Regions from separate parts of the Chromobacterium violaceum ATCC 12472 genome, predicted to be linked through region 2. Evidence: riboswitches for the same ligand, from Rfam matches in the RefSeq annotation. Region 2 holds a riboswitch; the other holds the start of a gene.
The links. Region 2 has a riboswitch for thiamine pyrophosphate ahead of thiC (phosphomethylpyrimidine synthase ThiC). Riboswitches for the same ligand answer to the same signal wherever they lie in the genome.
Positions count from the first base shown of each region.

Region 1: another riboswitch for thiamine pyrophosphate. It lies ahead of CV_RS15535 (thiamine ABC transporter substrate-binding protein); the one in region 2 lies ahead of thiC (phosphomethylpyrimidine synthase ThiC).

Region 1 is NC_005085.1:3,440,197-3,451,994, forward strand. It holds gene CV_RS15485 (LysR substrate-binding domain-containing protein) at 1-419, opposite strand, end outside; gene CV_RS15490 (GNAT family N-acetyltransferase) at 510-1,007, shown strand; gene yidD (membrane protein insertion efficiency factor YidD) at 980-1,393, opposite strand; gene CV_RS15500 (kinase inhibitor) at 1,554-2,099, shown strand; gene CV_RS15505 (helix-turn-helix transcriptional regulator) at 2,104-2,904, shown strand; gene CV_RS15510 (VOC family protein) at 2,919-3,323, opposite strand; gene CV_RS15515 (MarR family winged helix-turn-helix transcriptional regulator) at 3,496-4,023, shown strand; gene CV_RS15520 (ABC transporter ATP-binding protein) at 4,013-4,972, opposite strand; gene CV_RS15525 (ABC transporter permease) at 4,947-6,512, opposite strand; gene CV_RS15530 (GNAT family N-acetyltransferase) at 6,509-7,060, opposite strand; gene CV_RS15535 (thiamine ABC transporter substrate-binding protein) at 7,126-8,142, opposite strand; TPP riboswitch at 8,193-8,287, opposite strand; gene CV_RS15540 (DUF1800 domain-containing protein) at 8,412-9,857, shown strand; gene CV_RS15545 (DUF1501 domain-containing protein) at 9,868-11,046, shown strand; gene CV_RS22285 (substrate-binding periplasmic protein) at 11,043-11,780, opposite strand.
Region 2 is NC_005085.1:241,108-252,905, reverse strand. It holds gene CV_RS01155 (VOC family protein) at 1-192, opposite strand, end outside; gene CV_RS01150 (winged helix-turn-helix domain-containing protein) at 325-1,533, shown strand; gene CV_RS01145 (EthD family reductase) at 1,535-1,894, opposite strand; gene CV_RS01140 (substrate-binding periplasmic protein) at 1,990-2,625, opposite strand; gene CV_RS01135 (hypothetical protein) at 2,828-3,121, shown strand; gene CV_RS01130 (PTS sugar transporter subunit IIA) at 3,219-3,788, shown strand; gene CV_RS21925 (GGDEF domain-containing protein) at 3,856-4,983, shown strand; gene CV_RS01120 (GGDEF domain-containing protein) at 4,980-6,107, opposite strand; gene CV_RS23745 (hypothetical protein) at 6,140-6,310, opposite strand; gene CV_RS01115 (DUF2789 domain-containing protein) at 6,584-6,823, opposite strand; gene CV_RS01110 (sporulation protein) at 6,925-7,632, opposite strand; gene thiC (phosphomethylpyrimidine synthase ThiC) at 7,736-9,610, opposite strand; TPP riboswitch at 9,711-9,858, opposite strand; gene CV_RS01100 (protein-L-isoaspartate O-methyltransferase family protein) at 9,975-10,634, shown strand; gene CV_RS01095 (rhodanese-like domain-containing protein) at 10,637-10,963, shown strand; gene CV_RS01090 (uracil-DNA glycosylase) at 11,103-11,798, shown strand, end outside.

The sequences.
Region 1 (11,798 bases), 1.6 Mb from region 2:
CGCTCCGCCTGCAGCACGCGAAAGCTCAGCGCCGGCGCCAGCGACTGCATCCGGTTCAGGAAGCGCGGCAATACGGCGAAAGCGGTGTAGTCGGTGGCGGCCAGCACGAAGCGGCGCTCGCTGCGGGCCGGATCGAACTCCGCGCCCCGCGCCAGGCCGTCGGACAGCAATGCCAATGCCGCCTCCACCAGCGGCGCCAGCTGTTCCGCCCTCGGCGTCGGCCGCATCCCGCCGCCCACCCGCACGAACAGCTGGTCGCCCAAAGCCAGGCGCAGACGCGCCAGCGCGTGGCTGCAGGCGGAGGCGCTGATCGCCAGACTGTCCGCCGCGCCCTGCACCGAGCCGGCTCGGAACAGCGCGTCCAGCAGCAGCAACAGGTTGAGATCCAGGCCGCGCAGACCGGGATGAATATTCTTCATTTTTACCTGAAAACAATGCACTGTTTGCATTTTAATGCTTGCACTAAGATGTCCGAAACCGACATTTCGACCATCCACGGGAAACGACGCATGCAGATTTCCATCACCCCGGCCCGGCCGCAGGACGCGGCCGAGATCCACCGCTTCATCACCGAGCTGGCCATCTACGAACGCGCCGAGCGCGAAGTGAAGGCCGGCGTCGCCGACATCGAGGCCACGCTGTTCGGCCCCGGGGCCAAGGCCCAGGCGCTGATGTGCGAAGTGGATGGCAAACTGGCCGGCTTCGCCGTGTATTTCTTCAGCTACTCGACCTGGCTGGGCAAGAACGGGCTGTATCTGGAAGACCTGTACGTGACGCCCGAGCTGCGCGGCGCCGGGGCCGGCAAGGCGCTGCTGAGGCATCTGGCCAGGCTGGCCTGCGACAACGATTGCGGGCGCTTCGAATGGAGCGTGCTGGACTGGAACCAGCCGGCGATAGACTTCTACGAATCGATAGGCGCCGCGCCGCAATCCGAGTGGATACGCTACCGGCTGGCGGGCGAGGGATTGCGCCGCTTCGCTTATGGCGAGGATACGGTCGCCGCCTGATCAGCTCCGACTGCCTTTCGGCGGCGGTTCCGCCGCCAGCCGGGCCAATAATGCGCCAGGCACTCGCCGGAGCGGCAGGCGGCATCATCCAGGCAGCCATCGCAATGGGCCGGACTCAGGCAATCCGGGCCGCACGGCGGCGGCTCGCAATAGCCGGACTGGCGCAGCCGCGCCGCCGGCTCCCTGGCCGCTCGCGCGCAGCGCGACAAGCGGGCGCGGGCGATCCCGCCTCCGCGCCACAAGCCGTAGCGGCGAATCGCGCGGAAAGCCAGGCCGGAACATCCCGCCCGGCCAGTGCCGGCCCGGTAAGCGCAGCCGAAGCCCTTGCGCGGCGACAGATGCCGCTGGTAGATCCGGATCAGGCACAACGCCAGCCATTTCGACACGGTCCCTTCCTTTCCCCAAGCGATTCATCATACCCATTCCCCGCCCACGCTGCTAAAGTCGTCGGCGAGCGCGCCCGCGCCGCCGGCGAGCGTTTCGGCACAATCTCGCCGCGCGCCGACGCATAACATCGTCGAACCCTCTAGCCACAGGAGAACCGATATGCGCACCACCCTGCTGATCGCCAGCCTGCTCGCCCTGCCGCTGGCCGCCCATGCCGACGCCTTCAGGCTGTCCAGCGACAGCATGGCCGACGGCAAGCCGTTGAGCCTGAAACAGGTCTACCGCGGTTTCGGCTGCGAAGGCGGCAACGTCTCGCCGCAACTGTCGTGGAGCGGCGCGCCGCTCGGCACCAAGAGCTTCGCGATCACCGCCTACGATCCGGACGCGCCCACCGGCAGCGGCTGGTGGCACTGGACCGTGGCCAACCTGCCGGCCAGCGTGCACTCGCTGCCCGAAGGCGCCGGCAGCCAAGGCGGCTCGCTGCCGCCAGGCGCGGTGCAAGGGCGCACCGACTACGGCGAATCCCGTTTCGGCGGAGCCTGCCCGCCCGCAGGCGACAAGCCGCACCGCTACCAGTTCACCGTCTGGGCGCTGAAGATCGACAAGCTGCCGATCGACGCCAACGCCAGCGGCGCGCTGGTAGGCTTCATGCTCAACGCCAACGCGTTGGGCAAGGCGCAGCTCACCGCCACCTACGGCCGCTGAGCCCATGGCCGACATCGCTCACCGCCTGAGCCGCATCGAGGCCGGCGAAATACGCGCCCGCCTGCCGCAGCACGTGCGGCGAGTGCCGGTGTGCATGCCGGCGCTATGCCGCGTCCGCCATGGCGGCAAGCGCATCCGGCTGGGCGATAGGGAGATGTCGGCCGGGCCATCCCAGCTGGTGCTGTTGCCGGCCGGCTGCGAACTGGACATCGTCAACCTGCCGGGGCCTGGCGGCTACCTGGCCGACGTGGTCGGCCTGCCGCCGGACTTGCTGGACCGCTTCCGCGACCGCCACGGTCCGTTGCTGCTGAGGCAGCGGCCAGGCCAGGAACTCTGCCCGACGATGGATGGCCCCCTGGCGTCGGCATGGACGCTGCTGATGGACAGCCTTCACGGCAACGCCGCGCCGGAAATCCGCCAGCATCACGCCGAAGGCGTGCTGCTGGCCCTGGCCCTGGCCGGCCAGGCCGGACCGTTGCTTCGGGAAAAGACCGACAGCCTGACGCAGGGGCTGCGGCAACTGATGATGCTGGATCCGGCGGCGCCGTGGAGCGTGGAAACGGCGGCGCGCCGGCTCAACCTGGGCGCGTCGACCTTGCGCCGCCGGCTGGCTGAGGAAGACGCCGGCTTCCAGGCGATTCTGGAAGAGGTGAGGATGGGCCTGGCCCTGCAGCAAGTGCAGGATGGCCGGCGGTCCATCGCCCAGATCGCCGAGGCCAGCGGCTACGCGTCGGCGTCCCGCTTCGCCGCGCGCTTCCGCCAGCGTTACGGATTGACGCCCAGCGCCTTGCGCCGGACGCTTTGACGCCGGCCCGCCGCTCAGCCGGCGTCCTGCCTCAGCTCCAGCAGATTGCCCGCCGGATCCCGGACGAACAGCTGCTCCAACCTGTCGGCGGCGACGTTGCGCTGGCTGAAGAAGGCGATGCCTCTCTCCTTCAGTTCGGCCGCCGCCCGCTCCAGGCTGGCCACCGTCAACGCGACATGATTGCTTACCGGGTCCTGTCCCTCGCCCTGCGCGTACGGCGACACGCCGTCCTTGCCCATGATGTGCAGTTGAGTAGCGTTGGGAAAATCGAGGAAGCAACCCGGCACGCCGGGAATGTGCCAGCGCGACGGATCCGCCTCCAGGCCGAACACCTGGCGGTAGAAAGCCTGCAGCGCCGCCACCTGATGCTTGGGCACGCTGAAGCCGACGTGATGCAAGGCCTGCACTTCGATAGCCATCTCCATTCCTTTCCGATGTGAGTCCGGCCCCTGCCGGCCACACAATAATACGCAAAACATATAATTAGTCAAACTAACAAAATGACCGGGAACGGAGTTCGACGTAACGACGCTTTTCGGCTAGCATCATCGCGGCCCATCACATAGCCACAACTCAGCCAGGCGAATCCTCATGGACGCACGACACCCGCAAGACGCCAGCGCCGCCATGGCGCCCCATCTGCAATTGATGGCGGATACCGCCGACGCCGACACCCAGCAGGACGCCGCCGCCGCCGGGCTGTTGCTGCTGTGGCTGGGCGACGACGTGCTGCTGCGTCTGAACCGGCATCTGGCGCCGCTGGGGATTTCGGAAAACAAGCTGCATGTGCTGCTGCTGTTCCGCCTGTTCGAAGACGGCCGGCTGGGCGCGGAGCCGCCGACGCCGTCCAGCATCGCCGACTATTTCGGCATCACCCGCGCATCGGCCACCGGCTTGCTGGACTGGCTGGAAAAACGCCGGCTGATCGCCCGCCACCCCCACCCTGCCGACCGCCGCAGCCTGCAGTTGAGCCTGACGCAAGAGGCCCGCGCGCTGCTGGAACAGGCGCTGCCCGACTTCTGGCGCGCCTGCGCCGGCCTGACCGCCCACCTTGACGCCCAGGAACGGCAGCAATTGCTGCGCCTGCTGGCCAAGGTCTGGGGGCCGGTCAAGAGCTGAGCGCGGGAAAACGCAGCAGGCGCGATTCGTCGACGCCGACGCCCAGCGTTCCGCCTATGAACAGCGCGTCGCCCAGCCTCTCGGCCTCGCGCGCGGACAGCATCAGCGCCAACGGACCGGCCTGGGCCTCCACCCTCAGCCGCAGGCCATCCGCCAGCGGCGTCAGCTCGACGATGCGCGCCGGCGGCTGATCGTCGCCCAGCAGCAGCGCGCCCGGCGGCACCGCCGCATGCTCCAGCACATTGTCAAAGCCGATGAAGCGCGCCAGCCAGGCGCAGGCCGGCGCGGCCAGCAGCTGGCGCGGCGGCGCGCACTGCAGCAGCCGGCCATCCTTGAGCACCGCCACCCGGTCCGCCAGCGCGAACGCCTCGTCGCGGTCGTGGGTGACGATGATGGCCGGTATGCCGGCCTCGCGCAGCAGTTCGCGGAATTCGCGCTGCAGCATGCGGCGCAGGTCGGCGTCCAGGCTGGAAAACGGCTCGTCCAGCAGCAGCAGCCTGGGTCGCGTGACCAGCGCCCGCGCCAGCGCCACCCGCTGCTGCTCGCCGCCGGACAGCGTCCACACCTTGCGCGCGCCGTGCTCGGCCAGCCCCACGCGGGCCAGCATCGCCTGCGCGCGCGCGGCGGCGTCGCGTTTGGATACGCCCTGCTCGACCAGGCCGAACATCACATTGCCCAGCGCGTCCAGATGCGGAAACAGCGCGAAATCCTGGAACATCAGCGCGAAGCCGCGCCGCTCCGGCGGCACCCGCGCGAGGTCTTCGCCGTCAAAGGCCAGCGCGCCGCCGTCCGGCCGCTCCAGGCCGGCGATCATCTTCAGCAGCGTGCTCTTGCCGCAGCCGGACGGCCCCAGCATCGCCAGCGTTTCGCCGGCGGACACCTCCAGCGACACATCGTCGGCCACCACGCGCGCGCCGAAGCGCTTATTCAGGTTTCGCAGCGTCAGCACGGCTGTCCTCCTCCGGGCCGGCGCCGCCGGCGGTTTCAATGATCCAGAAAGCAATGAGCGCCAGCAGCATCAGCGCGCAGGAGAGCTGCATCGCCGCGTCGGCATTGGCTTCGCCGGGTCGCCCCAGCCGCTGGTAGATCAGCGTGGTCAGCGTCAGCCACTCCGGCCGGGACAGGAACAGCGTGACGGCGAACTCGCCGACCGCGGTGGCGGCGGCGAAAGCCAGCCCGCGCCGCAGCGCAGGCTGCAGCAAGGGCCAGGTGACGCGGCGGAAAGCGCGCCACGGGCCGGCGCCCAGGCCGCGGGCGGCGGCCCGCCAATGCGGCGGCTGGCCGTCCAGCGACGCCAGCGCAGCCTTGGCCACCAGCGGGTAGGCCAGCAGCGCGTAAGCCGCCATCAGCAGGCCCAGCGCGCCGCTCCATTGCGGGTACAGCAACAGCAGGCCGAAAGCCACGCACACCGGCGAAGCGACGAAGGGCAGAAAGACGGCGGCGCGCAACGCCAGGCTGCGGCCGCAGGCCAGCGCATGCGCCAGGCCCAGCGCGCCGGCCGCCAGCACGGTCACGCCGGTGAAGCGGGCGCTGTTCCACAAGGCCTGGCGCGTATCCTCGTCCCACAGCGCCGCCCATTCCGCGCCGGCGCAAAGGCCACGCCACAGCACCGCCAGCAGCGGCAGGCCGCTGCACAGCAGCAGCGCGGACAAAGTCGCGCCCAAAGCCAGCCGCTCGATCCCGCTCGCAGCCGGCCGCAGCGGCAGCGGCTCCACCTTCGCCACGGTAGCCAGCCGGCGCGCCAAGGCGGCATAAACTGCGGCGATGCCGCCGCACACCAGCAATACCAGCAAGGCCAGCGCGCCGGCGTCGGCCAGGTTCAGCTCGTAAGCCACCAGGGTGTAGATCTCCACCTCCAGCGTCGCGTAGCGCTGGCCGCCCAGCACCAGCGCCAGGCCCAGGCCGGAGAAGCAGTACAGGAATACCAGGCACAGGCTGGACAGCAGCCAGGGCAGGGCCGCCGACCATTCCACGCGCCAGAAGGCGCGCCAGCGGGTGGCGCCCAGCGTGCGCGCGGCGGCCAGGCGGCTGGCCGGCACCTGGGAAAAGCCGTCGCAGCCGGCGCGCACCACCAGCGGCAGATTGAAGAACAGATTGCCGTACAGCAGCAGCCACGGCGTGTCCTGCAGGTTGACGCCGAACGCGCCCCGCGGCCCGAACAACGCCAGCACGCCCATCGCCGCCACCAGCGTCGGCATCACGAAAGGCAGCATCAGCAAGCGCAGCAGCAACGCGCGTCCGGGAAAGCGGTAACGGGCCAGCATCCAGGCCAGCGGCACGCCCAGAACCAGGCACAGCAGGCAACTGGCCGACGCCTGGATCAGCGACCACAGCAGCCGCCAGCGCAGGTAGTCGTCGGCCAGCAGCGAGAGATTGAACTGCAGGCCGCCTTCCGCCAACAGGCGGAACAGCGGCGCGACGGCCAGCAGCAAGAGGAAGGACAGCGGAAGTCCGGCCAGGATCAGCCGGGGCACGGCGGACTGCTTCAAACAAAGGCTCCAGGCAATGGCCAATCGGCCGTCAGCACATCTTCGCAACCGTCGTCATCTCGCGCCTGGCCCACCTTGGCGAAGCCAAGCTGGGCGGCCAGCGCCTGCGACGGCAGGTTGCCGGGCTCGATCGACAACACCAGCCGCTGCACGCCGCCCTGCCGCGCCGCCCAGCCGGCCATCGCCAACAGCGCCTCGCGGGCATAGCCCTGGCGGCGGAATGCGGGATAGACCGCATAGCCGAGCTCGACGTCGCCATAGCCGTTCAGATAGGGATGGCCGGGCCGGGTATGGAAATTGATGTGGCCGATCATGGCCAGATCGTCGCGGCGCAATAGCGCCCGCACCGACCACGGCGCATAGGCTGGCTCCGCAGCCATATCGGCCAGCCGCATCTCCATCAGCGCGGTCTCCCCCATCCAGCCAGCGGCCGGGCGGCAGCCCAGCCGGGCCGCGGCGGCGTCGATGTCGCCGCGCAGGCAGGATTCGAGAAAATCCGCGTCCAGGTGGCGCAGGAGCAGGCGGGGGCTGGTGATGTCGTCGATCATGAATGAGCTTCCAAACAAACATGCCCGGATCATAACAGAGGCGATGCCGGGCCAGTCATCGTCGCTCACTGGCCGGACTTCAGCACCACCCGCGTCCAGCGGCCGACCCAGGCGCGCTGCTTGGCCGCCAGCGTCGCGCTGTCGGGGGTGTCATGCGCGGCCGGCTGCTCGACATGCTTGTACACCGGGTCCAGCGGAATATTGTCCATCGCCGGATACATCCACATCCGGGTCGGAATGTCCTTCTGCACCGCGTCCGAGCGCAGGAAGGCGATGAACTGCTGGGCGAGCTTGGGCTCCTTGCCGCCCTTGACCAGCGCCGCGCCCTCCACCTGGCGGAACACCGTGCCCGGCAGCAACAGATTGCCGGTCGGCGCGTCCGCCGGCTTGTCCTTGCTGTAGAACACCTCGGCCGCCGGACTGGTGGCGTAGCTGACCACGATGGGCCGACCGCCGCCGTTCTTGGAGAAATCGGTGTAGTAGGCTTCGGTCCAGCCCTTGCTGACCTTCAGGCCGTTGTCGCGCAGCTTGCCCCACAGCGCGAAGGCCTTGTCCTCGCCCAGCGCGTGGATGGTGGCGGACAGGAAGGCGAGGCCCGGACTGGAGGTGGCGGGGTTTTCCACCACCAGCAGGTTCTTGTAGGCCGGCAGCGCCAGGTCGTTCAGGGTCTTGGGCAACGGCAGCTTGTTCTTGGCGAACCAAGCCTTGTCGTAGTTCAGCGTCACGTAACCGTAGTCGACGGCGGCCGCGCCCGGCAGTCCCACCTTGCCGCCCTTGGCCAGTTCCGCCGGCAGCGGCGCGAGCGCGCCGGCCTGCTCGGCCTTGCCGATCAGGCTGTTGTCGATGCCGAACACCACGTCGGCGATCGGGCTGCCCTTGGTCAGTATCAGCTTGTTGACCATCTCGCCGGCGTCGCCGGCCTTGATGATGGACACCTTGGCGCCGGTCTGTTTCTCGAAGGCGGCGAGCAGCGGCTTGTCGACGCTGAACGAACTGTGCGCAAGCACGCGCAGTTCGGCGGCCTGGGCGGACAGTCCAGCCAGGCTCAAGGCGGCGGCGGCAATTTTGGGGAACAGTTTCATGGACAATCTCCGTGCGATGCGGCCACGGAGCAAGCAGGCAAGGCGGACGAGATTCCGCTTCATCACGCTCCCTCCGCTGGCATGATCCAGATCAGGTTCTCAGGGTGTCTCTCAGCCCGCATGGCGGGCACCCCCGGTGACAGGGCGACAGTATAGCCCAGATGCGCAAACAACTTAACACTCTGACCAGTCCGCTTAATACCGCAGCGAAGAGTGGCCACTATGCTCACAGTCAATCGCTTATGCAAACGGCTTGCCGCGGTGAACCCATGATCAAAAGAATACTGCTCGCCTCCGCCCTGCTCGGCCTGCCGCTATGCGCGCTGGCCGGCATCGGCGCGGACGGCGCCCGCCACCTGCTGGCGCGCGCCGGCTTCGGCGCCAACCCGGCGCAGATCGAGGCTTTCGCGCCGCTGAGCCGCGAGGCGGCGGTGGACAAGATACTGGCCGGTGTCCGCACCCAGGCGGCGACGCCGCCGCCTGGGTGGGCCAACGAGCCGTTCGAACGGCCCGGCCAGCCCGGCCTCACCGAGGAACAGAAAAAGGCGCTGCAACAGGAACGCAATCAGCACGCGGTCGAGCTGCGCAGCTGGTGGCTGGCCGAGATGCGCAACACGCCGTCGCCGCTGACGGAGAAGATGACGCTGTTCTGGCACAACCATTTCGTGTCGGCGTTGGACAAGGTGCGCTCGCCGCAGATGATGTACCAGCAAAACCTGCTGCTGCGCCACTACGCGCTGGGCGACTTCGGCCAGCTGCTGCACGCGGTGGCGCGCGATCCGGCGATGATGCGCTACCTCGACACCGCCAACAACCGCAAGGACCAGCCCAACGAGAACTTCGCCCGCGAGGTGATGGAGCTGTTCACGCTGGGCGAAGGCCGCTACAGCGAACAGGACATCCGCGAGGCCGCCCGAGCCTTCACCGGCTGGGGCCTGGACCGCGACGACCAGTTCATCGTCCGTCCGCGGCTGCGCGACACCGGCGAGAAAGTCATCTTCGGCCAGCGCGGCAATTTCGACGGCGACGACGTGATCGACCTGCTGCTGCAGCAGCCTAGCACCGCGGTGTTCGTCACCAGCAAGCTGTGGCGCAACTTCGTGTCGCCGACGCCCGATCCGGCCACGATCAACAAGCTGGCCGCCGACTTCCGCCGCGGCCATTACCAGTTGAAGCCCTTGATGCGCGCGCTGCTGCTGACGCCGCAGTTCTGGCGCAGCCAGGGCCAACTGGTGAAATCGCCGCTGGAGCTGACCGTAGGCACGCTGGTGACTTTCGACCTCAATCCGCCGGACTGGCGCGTGATCGCCGGCCTGAACCGCCAGCTGGGTCAAGACGTGTTCGCGCCGCCCAACGTCAAGGGCTGGCCCGGCGGCGAGGCCTGGATCAACAGCGCCACCCTGCTCACCCGCAAGCAGTTTCTGGACCGCATCGCCCGCGACGCCGCGCCGGCGCGCGACGCCTACGTCCAGGCCGATGGCGGCCTGAACGAGATGGCCGGCCGCGAGGCGCGCATCCGCCGCTTCGTCGGCAACGGGCTGAATTCGATGAAGCTGCAACCCGATGAATGGGCCGCCGTCTACGGCGTCCGCACCGCCGCCGACGCCGCGCGGCTGCTGCTGGCCGTGCCGCCGACCAACCCCTTGCCGCAGGGCGCCAGCGGCGCCAAGGCCATCGCCCAGTTGCTGCTGGACCCGGCCTATCAGGTGGAATGAGGAAACTTCCATGTTCAAGAGACGAGAATTCCTGAAAGCGGCCGGCGCCGGCCTGATGATGTCGGTGCTGCCCAATCTGTCCTGGGCGCTGGCGCCAGCCGGTTACAAGCGCCTGTTGGTGCTGGTGGAATTGAAGGGCGGCAACGACGGCCTCAACACCGTGGTCCCCTACGCCAGCGCCGACTACTACCGGCTGCGTCCCGGCATCGCCATCGCCCGCGAGCAGGTGCTGCAGATCAACGGCGACATCGGCCTGCACCCGTCGCTGGCGCCGCTGATGCCGTTGTGGCAGGACAAGCAGCTGGCGCTGCTGCAGGGCGTCGGCTACCCCGATCCCAATCTGTCGCACTTCCGCTCGATCGAGATCTGGGACACGGCGTCGGCCAGCCAGCAATACCTGAGCGAAGGCTGGCTGACCCGGCTGTTCCATGAGCAGCCGACGCCCAAGAACTTCGCCGCCGACGGCGTGGTGCTGTCCAGCCAGGTGCTGGGACCGCTGGACGGCGGCGCGCGCGCGGTGGTGCTGTCCAATCCGCAAGACTTCGCGCGCCAGGCCAAGCTGGTGGCGGACCAGCAGCCCGGCCGCGCCGGCGCGGCGCTGGAGCATATCTTGAAAGTGGAAGGCGACATCCGCCAGGCCGCCGCCAGCCTGGCGCCGCTGCCGCGCACCGCGGCGAGCGAAGCGCCCACCGCCGGCCCCAAGCCCAACGGCGGCTTCGGCGTGGCGGTGCGCACGCTGACCGACACCCTGGCCCGCGGCGTGGACATCGCCGTCGCCCGCATCACGCTGACCGGCTTCGACACCCACGGCAACCAGCAGCCGGTGCAGGCGCGGCTGCTGGCGGAACTGGCGGACGGACTGGCGCAGCTGAAAAGCGAGATGACGCGGCTGGGCCGCTGGAACGACACGCTGGCGCTGACTTACGCCGAATTCGGCCGCCGCCCGCGCGAGAACGGCAACCGCGGCACCGACCACGGCACCGCCAACGTCCACTTCGCGCTGGGCGGCCGCGTCAACGGCGGCCTGTACGGCCAGATGCCGCAACTGGCCGGCGTCAGCGAGGGCAATCTGCCGCATGCGATAGACTTCCGCCAGGTTTACGCCACGGCGATAGACGGCTGGTGGGGCAAGGACAGCCATAACGTGCTGGGCGGACGCTTCGCGCCGCTGCCCCTGCTGCGCGGCTAGGGATCGGGATACGCGATATTGAAGCGGCTGCGGTACAGCCGGTCCACCACGCCGTCGCGCTTCATGTCGCTGAGCGCGGCGGCAAAAGCGTGGCACAACTCAGGAGACACGCTGCGCTTGCTGAAAACGTAAAAGGCCCCGCCTATCGGCCATACCGGCGGCAGGGCGACGATCGCAGGCTGCTGCGGCAGGCGGGCCAGTTCATTCGGCGCCGTGTCCATGGTGGCCAGCAGCAGATCTATCCTCCCCAGCTGCAGCTTGCGCAAACTGCCGGCCAGGGTTTCCCCGGCGTCCACCTTCACCGTTCCGGGAGGCGCTTTCAGCCAACGGTCCCATTTGTCGCCGTAACTGTCGCCATGCGTCACCCCCAGCCTGACGACGCCCAGCTTGCCCAAGTCCTGCTGCTGGGCAACCGGCCAATGCGCAGCGCGATCGCCGCGCGCCCACAGCCGCACCAGCGAGGAACTGTAGCCTGGCACAAAACAGGCGTACGCCTCCCGTTCCGGCGTTTTCAGCGCCTGCATCGCGGCATCCACCTTGCCCAGCTCCAGCGCCTGCAGCGTGCGCGACCAGGGAATTCGGCGATACGCCAGGCGGCAGCCAACGCGCGCGGCCGCCTGGTTCAGCAGCTCCACCGAATAGCCCGCGGGCCGGCCATCCCGTCCCTGATAATGATACGGCGGCCTCTCCTCCCAGCCCACCTGGATAGTCTTGCCGCATATCCCGCCCGCCATCGCCGGCAAAGCCCAGCA
Region 2 (11,798 bases):
GGAGCCGATCGCCGCATGGTTGCGCGTCTCCTGGCCCAGGGTCTGCAGATTGATCTTCTGGTTGCCGAAACGCAGCGCGCGGCGGCCATTGCCGAAGGTCACCGCCTCCAGTTTCAGCGCGCGCCGGTAGAAGTCCACCGCCGCCTCGATGTCGCGCACGGTCAGGACGATATGGTCGATATGGCTGATCATGGCCACCACTCCTGAGTGGAAAACGGACTATCCACACTGCCACAAGCGCGCCGGCTTGTCATGCCCGCGGCATTCCATGCCCATGGTCGCCGCTGGTATAGTCATCTCTCCCGCTTTCACTCCGGTCCGGACATGACGCTCCACCTGTCGCTGCAACAAGCCCGCCACCTGCAACTGGCCGCCCAGGGACTGCTTGCCGCCCCGCGCCGCAAGGCCGCCAAGACCGACGTGCTGGCCGCCGTCCGCCGCATGGCGCTGCTGCAGATCGACACCATCAGCGTGGTGGCGCGCAGCCCCTACCTGGTGCTGTACAGCCGCGTGGGCGCCTACGATCCGGCCTGGCTGGACCAGCTGCTGGCCGAGGGGGAACTGTTCGAGTACTGGGCGCACGAAGCCTGTTTCGTGCCCGCCGGCGATTACGGCCTGATGCGCCACCGGATGCTGAACGCCGAAAGCATGGGCTGGAAATATTCGCAGCGCTGGCTGGACCAGCACCGCGCCGACATCGAAGCCATCGTCGAACACATCCGCGCCCACGGTCCGGTGCGCTCCGCCGACTTCGAGCGCAAGGGCGGCAAGAGCAACGGCTGGTGGGACTGGAAGCCGGAGAAGCGCCACCTGGAAGTGCTGTTCACGCTGGGTCGGCTGATGGTGAAGGAGCGGCGCGCCTTCCAGCGCGTCTACGACCTGGCGGAACGGGTGATGCCCGGCTGGGACGACGGGCGCGACCTGCCGCCGCCGGAGGACGCGCGGCTGGAAATGGTGCGCAACAGCTGCCGCGCGCTGGGGCTGGTCAAGGCCGGCTGGGTGGCCGACTACTACCGGCTGAAACGCGCGCCGTACGGCGAGATGCTGCACGGCCTGGCCGACAAGGGCGAGCTGATCCCGGTGAAAGTGGAAGGCTGGAGCCACGACGCCTTCGTCCACGCCGGCCTGGCCGCCGAGCTGGAACTGGCCGCGGCTGGCAAGCTCAACAGCGGCAACACCGCCATCCTGTCGCCGTTCGACCCGCTGGTGTGGGACCGCAAGCGCGCGCTGGAGCTGTTCGATTTCGACTACAAGATCGAGTGCTACACGCCGGCGCCCAAACGCAAGTACGGCTACTTCACGCTGCCGGTGCTCAACCGCGGCAAGCTGGTGGGCAGGCTGGACGCCAAGGCCCACCGCAAGGAAGGCGTGTTCGAGGTCAAGTCGCTGCACCTGGAGCCGGGCGCGCGCGTCAGCCAGCGGCTGGCCGACGACCTCTCCGCGGCGCTGAGCCGGATGGCGGCATGGCACGGCGCGCCCCGGCTGGCGATAGGCCAGGCGCCCGGCGACCTGGCCGCGCGCATCCTGGCCTGAGCTACTGGGCGTTGGCGTACCAGCCGCTGACGCCGGGCTGGCGCTCGTCCCACAGCGCCACCTCGCTGAACTGGATGTCGGGCTGGATGTCGGTGTAGTTGGGAATATCGCCCATGATGCGCGAAGCCACCGGTCCGAACGCCTGCTGGAAGGCCTCCAGCGATTCGCACAGCAGCAGCGCCTGCGCGACATAGCCCGGCGCACTGCCGGGCTCGGCGCCGGACAGGCCGCGGTCCACCCGCATGCCCTTCAGGGCATTGCCCAATAACTGTTGCACCATGGGCATGTGCTGCCGCAGGTAATAGTCGAAATCGAAACGCGCGCCGGCGCGGTGCGGGTAGATGACGCTGACGGTGATCATGGCAAACCTCCGCGTGGGGATGGGAAACGTCAAGTTACCCGCTGACGGCGGATTTGCCAACGTCATCTTGAGGCGGCGCTCGTCCGGCAGATCCGCTATTCGTCGGCGCGGTAAGGCCCCATCAGTTTCTGCAACTCCCCGCTCGCCGCCATGCCTCGCATGGCCCGAGTCAGTTTGTCGGCCGCAGCACGCTGATTGGGCGACAGCCACAAGTAAATATTCAAGTGCTCGAACTGCGTGCTGTACAACTGGCTGCCATATTTTTCCTCGAATTTCCGACGATCGGCGGATTCGCTGGAAACAATGCACAGATCGACGCGCTTGATCTGCGCCATGCGGATGCATGCCTCATGGCTTGGAACCATTTCACGCAGCACAACGCCCCGGGTCATCACATCCACGCCATGCAGGCCCCGCAGAAAAGCAATATGGTAACGCTTCAGATCCTCCCAGGACTTGGGTCTGACCTCGGGCGAAGCGCTGACGGCAAAATACCAGGCCGTGCGCAAATGGGGCTCGATCCGGACGGCATCGGGAAAGAACAGCTGAAACTGCGGCCCACGATTGGGATCGCCGTCAAACTGGCCGGCGATGAATGCCGCCAGCGCACGCTCGGGAGGCAGATAGCGTATGGTGTAGCGCATGCCCGCGCGCGCAAACGCCACATCCAGCGTCTTGCGCATCGCAACCATATTGGGCGCGTCGAGCGGCGACAGATTCACCAGCCGCAACGGCGCTTCGGGCCCATCTGCCGCCTGCGCGGGGCCGAACAGTCAACAGGCCATCGCCGCGACGAAATAATGGCACACTACTGGCATGCGACTGCGCTCCTTCGGCGATTTTCCCTGCCTTGTCCCTCCGGACAGCGACCAAGCGGAACTAGGAACCCGTTCACCCGCTCTCTAGCAACATAGCCCATCAGAGGACCCAACCATGCGCATCGCCATCCTCGCCGCCAGCAGCGCGCTGCTGCTCGCCGCTTGCAACCAGCAACAGACCACCCAGCTGCAGCAGGCCGCCTCCGCCGCCATCGGCAGCGTCCATCAGGGCGTGGACAACGCCAGCGCGCCGCTCGGCCAGTTGAAGGAACAGGCCAGCGCCGCGTTGGGCACCGCCAAGCTGGCCGCCTCCGCCGCCGCCCAGAATCCGGAGCTGAAACAGCAGATGGACAAGCTCAAGGAGCAGGCGTCGGCGCTCAAGGGCGCGATCCTGCCGAAGAAGGAATAGCGTTGACGACATTTTGATGTCCGGCCGCCATTTATTTAGCTTCAATTTAGACACGCCGACCTAGCATGAGCCTGCATCCCCACACAGGAGAAGGTCCATGCAAACCCTGGCCGACATCTGTCGCTGCGGCGACATCCTGCTGGACGTCGACATACCGGATAAACGCCAGCTGTTCGAATACGCCGCCCGTCAGCTGGGCCAGCGCCACGCGCTGAACGCGCCGGCGCTGCAGGCGGCGCTGCAACAGCGCGAGGCCACCGGCAGCACGGCGCTGGGCCACGGCCTGGCCTTGCCCCATGCCCGCGTGGAAGGCCTGGCCGGAGCGCGCGCGCTGTTCATCGGCCTGAAACGGGGGCTGGACTTCGGCGCCCCGGACCAGGAAGCCGTGCGCGGCGCGCTGGTGCTGCTGTTGCCTCGCGACACCCGCGCGCCGCACCTGCAACTGCTGGCGGAGATCGCCCGCATCTTCGCCGAACGCCCTTTCCGCGCCGAACTGGCCGCCTGCCGCCTGCCCGAGCAGGTGGACCGCTTGTTCCAGCGCTGGTCCGACCCAGAGCCCGGCAACGACCCGCACTTCATGCTGGACAGCAACCGCTATTTCCTCGACGCGGAGGCCTGCCTGCGCCCCGACTACAGCGTGCGCCGCAAGGTGACCGCCCGCTTCTGACCGTGACAGCGTAAAAACGCCTTTGCTAGGATGAGACGATGGCTCTCTCCTCCCGCAACAGGCCCGCATGTCCAATTCCCTGCTGATCATGGTTTCGCTGGCGGTCGCCAGCATCGGTCTCATCACCTGGCAGCACAGCGTGCGCTCCGACCTGATGCGGGCGCGGCGCCGCTGGCTGCAGGCCTCGCTGCTGCTGGCCGCCGGCATGCTGGTGGAAGGCTACGTGGAGCCCGGCAAGGGAGAAATGCTGCGCCTGGCGCTGGGCAGCGGCATGAGCAACGCCGGCATCGCGCTGCAGCTGACCATCATCGCCCGCGTCACCGGCCTCAAGCCGCCCAACTGGCTGTGGCTGGCCTTCGGCGCGGTGTCGGCGCTGGACAAGCTGCTGCCTTATCCCCCGCTGATGCTGGCGCTGGAAAGCGCCGAGATCCCCATCCTCTATCTGGCCGCGGCCTGGCTATACCAGCGCGCCGAGCGCCTGGTCAGCCGCAACCGCTTCAGCCCCACCGCGCTGCTGTTTCTGCTGGGCGCGCTGCTGTTTATCTGGCGCGACGCCAGCGATTTCTATCTCAGGCTGCAGGCGACGCCGATCCAGCCGGACAATCTGGATCAACTGCATCAACTGGCGCTGGCCTTCGCCGCCGCCGCCCAGGTCTGCGGCGCGGTGGGCTTTCTCAACATCGTGCTGCAGCGCCAGCACAACCGGCTGGAGGACGCCGCCAACCTGGATCCGCTGACCGGCGCCGGCAACCGCCGCGCGCTGCAATACTGGCTGCGCACGCTGGAAGCCTCGGTGGAGCGCGTGTGCGTGGTGATGCTGGACATCGACCATTTCAAGTCGGTCAACGACCGCTACGGCCACCCGGCCGGCGACGCGGTGCTGCAGGCGCTGGCGATGGTGCTGCGCAGCGGCATCCGCGACAACGACATGCTGATCCGTTACGGCGGGGAGGAGTTCTGCCTGCTGATGCCGGACGCCGACATCGACGACGCCGTGCAGGCGGCGGAACGGCTGCTGCAGGCTTTCCGCCAGCTGGCGCCGCTGCCCGGCCATCCGGAACTGCGCTGCACCTTCTCCGCCGGCGCGCACGAATGGGATTGCCGCCGCCAGGATTTCGCCGAGGCCCAGCAGAAAGCCGACCAAGCCTTGTACCTGGCCAAGCAGGACGGACGCGACCGGGTGCGCCGGCACTAGCGCCCGACTACCGGCGCGTCCTCGCTGGCTTTCTCATCGGCCTTGCCCGGGCCGGCCGCCGGATCCATCCGGTGGCGCTGCTTCATCTCGTACATGCGCTGGTCGGCCTTGCCCAGCAGCTCCTCCGGCAGCACGAAATCGTCGGGCCCGGTTTCCGAACAGCCGACGCTCAGGCTCAAGCCCGGCAAGATGGTGGCGAGTTCGTCGACCAGGCGCTGGAGAAAGGTTTCTTCCGCCTGCTTCTGGTCGCAATTGGGCAGCACGATGCAGAACTCGTCGCCGCCGTAGCGGAAGCAGCCGTCCTCGAGGCGGGTGATGCGGCTGATGGTCTCGCCCAGCAGGCGCAGCACCTCGTCGCCGCGCTGGTGGCCTTCGCTGTCGTTGAGCAGCTTGAAATGGTCGACGTCCAGATACACCAGCGCCACTTTTTCGCGGCGGCGCTGCGCGCTGCGCAGCACCCGGGTCAGCGTCTCGTCCAGATAGCGCCGGTTGAGCAGTCCGGTCAAGGGATCGGTGCGCGACAGCTCCTCCAGCTGGCGGGTGCGCGTCGCCACCTTTTCCTCCAGCGTGCGCGCGTACTGCTCGGACTTGTTGCGCGAGGTTTCGATCTCCGCCACCAGGCTGCGGATATAGGTCTCGAACACCAGCGCCACGTCGAACATCATCAGCTTGTCCAGCGCCTGCAAGGTGTGCAGCCGAACCTCGGCATCCGGTATCAGCTCGGTCAGCTTTTCCGCCAGCAGGAACTTCAACGAATCCACCGCGGCCAGGTACAGCTTGGGCTCGACGCCGATGCGCTTGTGCACCAGTCCGATGCGCAAGCGGATGTTCACGTATTCCAGATCGTAGATGCCGCTGAACAGGTCGACCACGTAGCGGCGCTGCGCGCTGCGCAGCCGCTGCAGCGTGTCGGCGTCGCCGATCAGCAGCGCGATTTCCGGCGTGCTGGTCTGCAGCTCGTAAAATCGCGTCACCAGTTCTTCCAGATGCGATTCCACCAGGTTGCCCGCCGCGCGCAGCAGCATTTCGTCGCGCGGCGCCAACGCGAACAGATGCTTGCGCTGCTCGATCTCGAACTCGGTGATGCGCAGCTGTTCCAGCAGGGTTTGATCGGTCTGTTTCATCCCGCTCCCCGTCTGCACGGTATCCCTTAAAGCTATATGCCGCGGGACTGACATTCAATGCCCTTCGCCGGATTCAAGCCTTCCAGCCAGCCGCTTGGCCGCAAGAAGCCGTCGGCGCGGCCGACCAGCGCGATGCCATGCTTGACGTTCGCCGGCGCACACGGAACGCCGTGCGCGGCATCGCCGACAATATCGGCCGGCATGCTGCGAAGCTGGCACGATGTCTACGCCCGCTTCGGCGCGAATACGCTGAAAACCTTCGGCGCGCCGTCCGAACCCGGCGTGAGGCTGGGCGAGGACGGCATCTTCTTCATCGACATCCGGCCGCTATGGCGGCAATGGGAAGGCGACGGCGGCGATCGACGACGGCCGGCGCACTTGGGTTTACGTCGCCGCCGTATAGGCGCTGGCGCGGAAAACGGCATACGGCGGCTTATCCACAAGCCACCGTCCGTTCTCGACTTTATCCACACACGCTACGCTTCGCCCTGTTGCAACAGCACCGCCAGCTCGTCCGCCGCCTCGCTCCATTCGGCGTCGCATTCCAGCGCCTGACGCAAGAAAGCCGCCTGCGCGGGCGTCCAGAACGGCGCCTCGGGCAAGGGGACGCGAGGCGGCAGCGGGTGGCTGTCGATGAAGGCGCGGATGGCGGCCGGCTCGTCTTCCAGGCCCAGCTGGCGAAACAGGCCGGGCAACAAGTGATTGCTGGTGTCCATCGCTGACTCCCTGGGCTGGTCCACTCCCTCATGCTAGACCTCCGCGGCAGCCTCTGTCCGCCAGCAAGCGGAAAACCGGCCCCATCGGCCGGTTTTGGCGCTCACCATCCCAATCTGGCGCGGATTTCCAGCTCCCAATCCCTGTCTTCCCAATCCGGCTCCATCCGCAGGCTCAGGCAGTGCTCGCCATCCGCGGCGTCGATTTCGACCATCGCGTGGGAAACGCCCCGGCCATCGGACACGAAGGTCAGCGCGATGCCGTTCCAGTTCCAGCCGGCGTCGCGCGGCCGCAGTTCGAACCACTGCCGGCACACCGGCGAGCCGGTCGCGCGGGCGGGGCCGGACAATTCCCAACCCAGGCTGGAGAAAGCCCGCAGCACCGTCTCCGCCTGCCGCGTCGGCAGCACCTGCAGCCGATCGCCGCCGCCGGCGTCGCGCGGCCTGTTCAGCGCCAGATCGGTATGGATCCACACCAGCGGCTCGCCGCCCAGGGCCGGATGACAGTTGACGGGGGTATCTTCCGGCAGCGTCAGCTGGAACGGCAGCCTCCATTGGCAAGCCGCCGGAATCCGGCACGGTCCGCTGACCGGCAGGCTGGCCAGCGTCAGCGCCTCGCGGCGTTCCCCGCCGCCGCGCTCAGCCTCGGCCAGCAACAGCAGCGCTATCCTGGCGATGTCCTGGTCGACGGCTCCTCCGCTGACCACGACCTCGCCGCGCAGCGTCTCGCCGGCCCGCAGGCGCGGATTCAGCAACCGGGTATCCACGGTGGCGCCGCCGCTATCGGCGGCGGCAAAAAACGATTTCAGCATGTTTTTTTTCTTGGCAATCCGAGTGAAGGCGGCCGGCGATGCACCGGCCCGCCGCCATCTTATGCCAAACAAATTACTCGAAATACCAGAAAACGCTCATGCCTTACACCTTGTCATACAGCTTGCCGCCTCCCTTGACGAATTCGATCGCCTTTTCCCGCATGCCCAGCCGCAGCGCGTCCTGCTCGCCTACGCCCTGGCTGGCCGCGTACTCGCGCACATCCTGGGTGATCTTCATGCTGCAGAAGTGCGGACCGCACATGCTGCAGAAGTGCGCCACCTTGGCGCTGTCCTTGGGCAGGGTCTCGTCGTGGAAGTCGCGCGCCTTGTCCGGGTCCAGGCCCAGGTTGAACTGGTCCTCCCAGCGGAATTCGAAGCGCGCCTTGGACAGCGCGTTGTCGCGGATCTGCGCGCCGGGATGGCCCTTGGCCAGGTCGGCCGCGTGCGCCGCCAGCTTGTAGGTGATGATGCCCTCTTTCACGTCGTGCTTGTTCGGCAGGCCCAGGTGTTCCTTCTGCGTCACGTAGCACAGCATCGCGGTGCCGTACCAGCCGATCTGCGCCGCGCCGATGGCCGAAGTGATGTGGTCGTAGCCGGGCGCGATGTCGGTGGTCAGCGGCCCCAGGGTGTAGAACGGCGCTTCGCGGCACCATTCCAGCTCCTTGTCCATATTCTCCTTGATCAGCTGCATCGGCACATGGCCCGGGCCTTCTATCATCACTTGCACATCGTGTTTCCAAGCGATCTCGGTCAACTCGCCCAGCGTCTTCAACTCCGACAGCTGCGCCTCGTCGTTGGCGTCCCAGGCGCTGCCCGGCCGCAGGCCGTCGCCCAGGCTGAAGGCCACGTCGTAGGCCTTCATGATTTCGCAGATGTCCTCGAAGTGGGTGTAGAGGAAGTTCTCGCGGTGATGCGCCAGACACCACTTGGCCATGATGGAGCCGCCGCGCGACACGATGCCGGTCATGCGGTTGGCGGTCATCGGCACGTAAGCCAGGCGCACGCCGGCGTGGATGGTGAAGTAGTCCACGCCCTGCTCGGCCTGCTCGATCAGCGTGTCGCGGAAGATTTCCCAACTCAGGTCCTCGGCCTTGCCGTTCACCTTCTCCAGCGCCTGGTAGATGGGCACGGTGCCGATCGGCACCGGGCTGTTGCGCAGAATCCACTCCCGCGTTTCGTGGATGTTCTTGCCGGTGGACAGGTCCATGATGGTGTCCGCGCCCCAGCGGATGCCCCAGGTCATCTTGTCAACTTCTTCGGATATCGACGACGTTACCGCGCTATTGCCGATATTGCCGTTGATTTTCACCAGAAAGTTGCGGCCGATGATCATCGGTTCGCTTTCCGGGTGATTGATGTTGGCCGGGATGATGGCGCGGCCGGCGGCAATCTCCTCACGCACGAACTCCGGCGTGATCTCTTCGGGCAGATGGGCGCCGAAGCTCTGGCCCTGGTGCTGGCGCGTCATCAAGTCCAGCAGGCGCCGGTTGCCGGCGGCCTGCAGCGACTCTACGTAGGCGCGGCGGTTCAGGTTCTCTCGGATGGCGACGAACTCCATCTCCGGCGTGACGATGCCGCGGCGGGCGTAGTGCATCTGCGTCACGTTGCGGCCGGCCTTGGCGCGGCGCGGCTTGCGCTGCAGATTGAAGCGCAGCTCGGCGAGCTTGGGGTCGGCCTCGCGGGCGCGGCCGTATTCGCTGGACAGGCCGGGGAGCTGCTCGCAATCGCCGCGCTGGGCGATCCAGGCGGCGCGCAAGGGCGCGAGGCCGCTCTGGATGTCGATGCGGGCGGCCGGATCGCTATACGGGCCGCTAGTGTCGTAGACGAAGATGGGAGGGTTTTTTTCGCCGCCGAATTGGGTCGGCGTGTCCGCCTGGCGGATCTCGCGCATCGGCACTTGAATGTCCGGGCGGCTGCCCTCGACGTAAATCTTGCGGGAATTGGGCAAGGGCTGGATGGCGGCGGCGTCCACCACCATCTGCTTGTTCACGGGCGCGTTCATCGGGCGGGTCTCCAAAAACGATGAAGCGGCGCAAGGAGCGGTCCGGACAGGCCGGCTGCGGGTATGGCGAGGCCATGGCGGGCAGGTGACGCTTCCCTACGCCGGTATTATCCGGGTCAGGTTCCAAGGGTATTTCTCACCCGCGCTCCGTCATCCGCCGCCATGGCCTACACTTTGCTAGCCATCTGCGCCGAACGCCAGGCGCAGGACCCCTAGCGATGCCGTGTGAAGGTAAGGCAAATATGGGATAATCGCAAGTTATCGTCATCACTCGAGTCCTTGCCGCCGACGCTGTCCTCCCTGGGCGGAGCGGACTCCCAGCCCTCCGGAGTTTAAGTTGATGGATTTCGAAAAAACCCGTTTCAACATGGTCGAACAGCAGATTCGCCCGTGGGATGTTCTGGATACCAACGTGCTGGATCTGCTGTTTCACGTGAAACGCGAGGACTTCGTCGCCGACAATCAGCGCCAGCTGGCCTTCGTCGACACCGAGCTGCCGCTGCCCAACGGCAGCAAGATGCTGCAGCCGAAGATGGAAGCGCGCCTGGTGCAGGACGCCGCCATCCAGCCGAGCGACAAGATCCTGGAGATCGGCACCGGCAGCGGCTATCTGACCGCGCTGCTGGCCAAGATGGGCAAGCAGGTGGTGAGCGTGGAGATCGATCCGGCGCAAAAAGCGCTTGCCGCCGCCAATCTGAAGAAGGCCGGCATCGCCAACGTCACCCTGGTCGAGGGCGACGGCGTGCTGGGCCTGGCCGAGCAAGCGCCTTACGACGTGATCGTGGTCGGCGGCTCGCTGCCGGTCGTGCCGCAGGAACTGAAGAACCAGCTGGCTGTCGGCGGCCGCCTGATCCTGGTGGCCGGCGATCTGCCGGTGATGGCCTGCAAGCTGATCGAGCGCGAGACCAACACCAGCTTCCGCGAAACCGCGCTGTTCGAAACCTGTGTCGAGCGGCTGAAGAAATTCGAGGCGGTGGAACCCGCCCGTTTCAGCTTCTGATCATGCTGCGCGAAATCACCGCCCCGGCGCTCGCCGCGCAACTGGCAGATCCCCAGGCCGCGCGGCCGGTGCTGCTGGACGTGCGCGAGGGCTGGGAATATCAGCTCGCGCACATCGAAGGCAGTGTCCACATCCCGATGAATCTGATCCCGATCCGGATGAGCGAACTGCCCGACGACGCGCCCATCGTCGCCATCTGCCACCACGGCATGCGCAGCGCCCAGGTGGCGCTGTTCCTGCAGAACGCCGGCTTCGACGACGTGATCAACCTGCAGGGCGGCATCGACGCCTGGTCGGTCCAGGTGGACCCGGCCGTCGCCCGGTATTGATGTCTTGGCGCGTCGCCCCATTGGGGTGACCCACCCTGCCTGACACCGCCCCCGGGCGGTGTTTTGTTTTGGAACGAATCGCGCCACCGCCATTCCAAGCCACGTTAACCGCCTGGCGATCCGCCGCAAAGAACCCGATATGCCCTCATTGACCTACCTCGCCCCCGCCCTCGCCCGCATCCATCCCGACTGGGAAGCGGTATTGGACCAAGCCGCCGTCGCCGCCCGCCTGGCCGAAATCGACCGCCTGCTGGTCTTGCAGCAGCAGGACGGCAAGACGCTGTTCCCGCCGCCGCCCCAGGTGTTCAACGCGCTGGCTTTCGCCGCGCCGGCCGACGTCAAGGTGGTGATCCTGGGCCAGGATCCGTACCACGGCGACGGCGAGGCGATGGGCCTGTCGTTCTCGGTGCCGGACGGCGCGCGCGTGCCGCCGTCCCTGCGCAACATCTACAAGGAGCTGGCGGCCGATCTCGGCCTCGGCGTGCCCGCCAGCGGCGATCTCACCCACTGGGCGCAACAGGGCGTGCTGCTGCTCAACAGCGTGCTGACCGTCGAGCGGGACAAGGCCGGCAGCCACGGCAAGCTGGGCTGGCAAACGGTCAGCGACGCGCTGATCGACGCGGTGAACCGCGACAACCCCGGCTGCGTGTTCCTGCTGTGGGGCAACTGGGCGCAGACCAAGGCCGAACGCATCGACGCCTCCCGCCACCTGGTGCTGACCGCCGCCCACCCGTCGCCGCTGTCGGCCAGCCGCGGTTTCCACGGCTGCCGCCACTTCTCCCAGGTCAACGCCTGGCTGATCGCCCGCGGCCGCCAGCCGGTGCGCTGGGCGACG